2 regions of the Bacillus sp. T-10(2022) genome follow, and region 1 is predicted to be linked to the other one. Evidence: a T-box and tRNA genes for the amino acid it is inferred to sense, from the RefSeq annotation. Region 1 holds a T-box; the other holds one or more tRNA genes.
What was found. A T-box is a leader RNA that pairs with one kind of tRNA and senses whether it is charged. The one in region 1 lies ahead of glyQ (glycine--tRNA ligase subunit alpha), so its partner is inferred to be a tRNA-Gly.
Positions count from the first base shown of each region.

Region 2: it has a tRNA-Gly gene. The T-box ahead of glyQ (glycine--tRNA ligase subunit alpha) is inferred to sense a tRNA for this amino acid. The anticodon was not compared.

Region 1 covers NZ_CP113518.1:3,835,607-3,837,811, reverse strand. The annotation lists gene OSJ91_RS18735 (YqzL family protein) at 1-33, shown strand, start outside; gene recO (DNA repair protein RecO) at 67-819, shown strand; T-box leader at 878-1,054, shown strand; gene glyQ (glycine--tRNA ligase subunit alpha) at 1,152-2,048, shown strand; gene glyS (glycine--tRNA ligase subunit beta) at 2,035-2,205, shown strand, end outside.
Region 2 covers NZ_CP113518.1:4,740,428-4,742,632, forward strand. The annotation lists gene OSJ91_RS23330 (B3/B4 domain-containing protein) at 1-72, shown strand, start outside; tRNA gene OSJ91_RS23335 (tRNA-Gly) at 1,372-1,445, opposite strand; gene OSJ91_RS23340 (YbjN domain-containing protein) at 1,638-2,051, opposite strand.

The DNA of each region.
Region 1 (2,205 bases):
GAGCTAGCAGAAATTGATTTTCCTGTTTCATAGGTTAGCCTTGGCGAGCATGGGTGGTGTCTTGGTATGCTCCAAAAATGTGAGGGCATTGTCATAAGGCGAACTGCATATGGAGAAAATAACAAAATCATTACTATATATACCCGTGAGCTAGGAAAAATTGGCGTTATGGCTAGAGGAGCCAGTAAACCTAACAGCAGGCTTTCTGCCGTCACACAGCTTTTTTGCTCCGGGTATTTTCTTGTAACTACATCAACCGGACTCGGAAGTCTTCAGCAAGGAGAAATGGTCGATTCACTCCGTTTCATAAGGGAGGATCTTTTTGCCACTGCTTATGCTTCTTATATTGTTGAATTGCTTGATAAAAGCGTCGAGGATAAGAAACCGAATCCATATTTGTATGAGTTGCTTTCGCAAACCTTGCATTACATAAACGAAGAATATGACGCAGAGGTATTGAAATTCATTTTTGAAATGAAGATGCTGCCCGTCAATGGGATTAACCCAGTGCTGAATCAATGTGCTGTATGTGGTGAAACGGAAGGGGAATTCTCCTTCTCGCTTCGGGAAGCGGGGTTTATCTGTCACCGCTGCCTGGGGAAGGACCCTTATCATTATAAAATTTCACCTGCAGCCGTCAAATTGTTGCGGATCTTTTATTATTTCGATTTATCAAGGCTCGGAAACATTTCCGTCAAGCCTGAAACGAAAAAAGAACTACGGAAGATCATCGATGCTTATTATGAGGAATATTCTGGTCTGAACTTGAAATCAAAAAAGTTCCTGAAACAGATTGATACGATGAAAGATATGTTTTAAGATCTGACCTATTGACATTCCATGCTAGTTTGTATAAAATTCTAATCATCAAAATAAGAAGATTGCGTTGATGGAAAAGAGTATCTGTCATTCTCCATAAAAAGCGAACCCGGGACGGTGGAAGCCGGGATATGGATTTACAGGGAAGGGCGTTTCCGGAGCATGTTGCTTTGAAAAGAGGCCGTTTTATAAACGGCAATTAGGGTGGAACCGCGGGTATACTCTCGTCCCTATGCATTTCGCATAGGGACGGGAGTTTTTTGTTTGCCAAAATGTGATGGGTTCCGACCTGATTTTAAAAAGAGCCGTTTTAAATAACTTGGAGGTGTACGATGAATATTCAAAATATGATTTTAACGTTACAAAAGCATTGGTCTGAACAAGGCTGCATATTAATGAATGCTTATGATGTCGAGAAAGGGGCAGGAACGATGAGCCCATACACGTTCCTGAGAGCCATTGGACCGGAGCCTTGGAGCGTTGCTTACGTGGAGCCTTCACGCCGTCCTGCTGACGGTCGTTATGGTGAGAACCCTAACCGTCTGTATCAGCACCATCAGTTCCAAGTGATCATGAAGCCGTCGCCTGACAATATCCAAGAGTTATATTTGGATTCTTTACGCGCTTTAGGGATAAATCCGCTTGAGCATGATATTCGCTTTGTGGAGGACAACTGGGAAAATCCATCACTAGGGTGTGCTGGTCTCGGTTGGGAAGTGTGGCTTGATGGAATGGAAATCACGCAATTTACATATTTCCAACAAGTGGGCGGCCTTGAGTGCAAGCCGGTTTCCGTGGAAATTACATACGGGATCGAACGTCTCGCCTCATACATTCAAGATAAGGAAAACGTATTTGACCTGGAATGGACAGATGGATTCACAGTTCGCGATATTTTTGGACAGCCGGAATACGAACATTCGAAATATACGTTCGAAACCTCCGACCTTGATATGCTGTTTCAGCTTTTCACGATGTATGAAAAGGAAGCGCATCGGCAAATGGAAGAAGGACTTGTACATCCCGCATATGATTATGTTTTGAAATGTTCACATACATTTAACCTTTTGGATGCCAAAGGTGCCATCTCGGTGACGGAAAGAACGGGTTATATTGCCCGGTGCCGTAACCTAGCGCGCAAGGTTGCCAAAACCTTCTATGAAGAGCGGGAAAAATTAGGCTTCCCGATTCTGAAAGTGAAAGGGGAGAATACAAATGAGCAAGCGTGATTTGTTATTGGAGATTGGATTGGAAGAGCTGCCTGCCCGTTTTGTGACAGCATCAATGAAGCAGTTGTCAGATAAGGTGCAGCAATGGCTAACGGAAAAAGCGATTGAATTCGGAACGGTTGAAGCTTTTTCCACACCAAGACGTTTGGCTGTACTG
Region 2 (2,205 bases), 900 kb from region 1:
ACGAAATCCCTGATGGACATGTTCCTTGAAATCCACGGTGGTGAAGGGACTTACACGATTGTAGAAGGATAATTAAAAATTGAACGAAAATAAACCCTTTCCACAATCGGAAGGGGTCTATTTATGATTTTTCCAATTAATAAAACCAGTGCGCTAATATCCTTTTATACAACCGATCGATCATCCCAGAACCTAAAATTTAAGAGCATATAGGATCACCTAGTCATAAATTTGGTTCGGGATGAGTCCAGCCTACTGTTTTTTCTTAAACTACATTCCAATTGATTTCAGAAATCCGCCCTTTCCGCCAACAGTCTACCAAGCCTCATCAAGCAAGCTTTTGTGGGGTCTCGGCTAGCCGGTTATTCGGCAGGAGTGTCGTGCATTTCTTCCATCCATTGAGGATTACAGTAAAAAAAACATGAAGGATCACCCAGTCTTAAACCTGGTTCTGGATGAGTCCAGCCTACTGTTTTTTCTTAAACTACATTCCAATTGATTTCAGAAATCCGCTCCCTTTCCGCCAACAGTCTACTAAGCCTCATCAAGCAAGCTTTTGTGGGGTCTCGGCTAGCCGGTTATTCGGCAGGAGTGTCGTGCATTTCTTCCATCCATTGAGGATTACAGTAAAAAAAACATGAAGGATCACCCAGTCTTAAACCTGGTTCTGGATGAGTCCAGCCTACGGTTTTTTCTTAAACTACATTCCAGTTGATTTCAGAAATCCGCTCCCTTTCCGCCGACTGTCTGCCAAGCCTCCTCGGCTCAAGCGCCTGTGGGGTCTCGGCTAGCCAGTTATTCGGCAGGAGTGTCGCAAATTTCTTCCATCCATTAAGGATTACTGTAAAAAAACCTCAAGGATCAACTCGTCTTAAACTTGGGTCGGGATGAGCCTAGCCTACGGTTTTTTCTTAAATTTCATTTCAGTCGATTCCAGAAATCCGCTCCCTTTCCGCCGACTGTCTTTCGAAGCCTCATCAAAGTAAACGTCTCTGGGGTCTCGGCTGACCGGTTTAAAATGGTTACTTTCTGCCTTTCGATTGATAATCATCGATGCTACATAAGCCTGGCACGCCTTTCTCTTCCCCATTAACAAAAAAAGCACAAACTTAGTCAAACTGATTCTACTAACGTAGCTAATCACATTGACTAAGTTTGTGCTAAATCGAAATCCCCACTCTCCAGGATGGAGGATAATTAAAAAATAAAAACTCGGTTTTCGGGCATAACATACTGTATTAGCGCTTCGATAAAATGCAGGCAATTTGGACAATAAAAAAATCCCACTGTAAACAGTAGAATTCTTGTAATAATATTAAAACGCAAAGCTTCGTTCTCCAGGTAACGAAACCCTACGTTATGAGTATGTATTGGAGCGGGTGAAGGGAATCGAACCCTCATCATCAGCTTGGAAGGCTGAGGTTTTACCACTAAACTACACCCGCATATTCTTGTAGAAGTTTGTCGAATTACCAATCAACAAAATTAATTATATAGTTTAATGTGAAAAAATGCAATAGTTCTTTTAAAAAAAATTAATAATTACCGTATTGTAACGTTAATATATTCATTCACTCTAGTAAAAATGTTAAAAAGTCCCCTGATTCAGAGAACTTTTACATCCTATATATGATGATTTAAGACCAAATGACTTCCATTAACCGCGGATAAACCTGCTGTGCCGTTTCAAGCAGCATGATTAACTTCCTGAACGCCAGATCCGGTACGATATCCCCCTCAATGGAGTATGAATACCGAATGGAAATGGTCCCATTTTCCTCATACAGCTTGGAATACCTAAAATTAGCATTATATTCATTCAACAGTGTATGTACATCCTGTTTCTTTTCAGGATTCTTCAACTCGGCGACATTAAAGCAAAATAAGTCCGCCACATTTTCATCTTGATTGAAAGCAAATACTAAAAGGACCTTCCACCCGTCCTTTAACTTTTGCTCAGCCCTAAAAAAGGTGGTGCCATCTTCATTCAACTCATTCATATAGATTTTCTCACTAGTTAAAAAATCACGAAATTTAGCAACGTTTGACATGGTTCATCACCTTTCTCTTTGTAATTACATTTTATAATGAAAACTGGCATTTTTACAGACTTTTCTATAAACCTTCCAATTTCATCCTATTAATAGGGACGAAGAATCACTCATTTAAAGAAAGGGATTCAAAAATGAACTCCAATATGAGGAT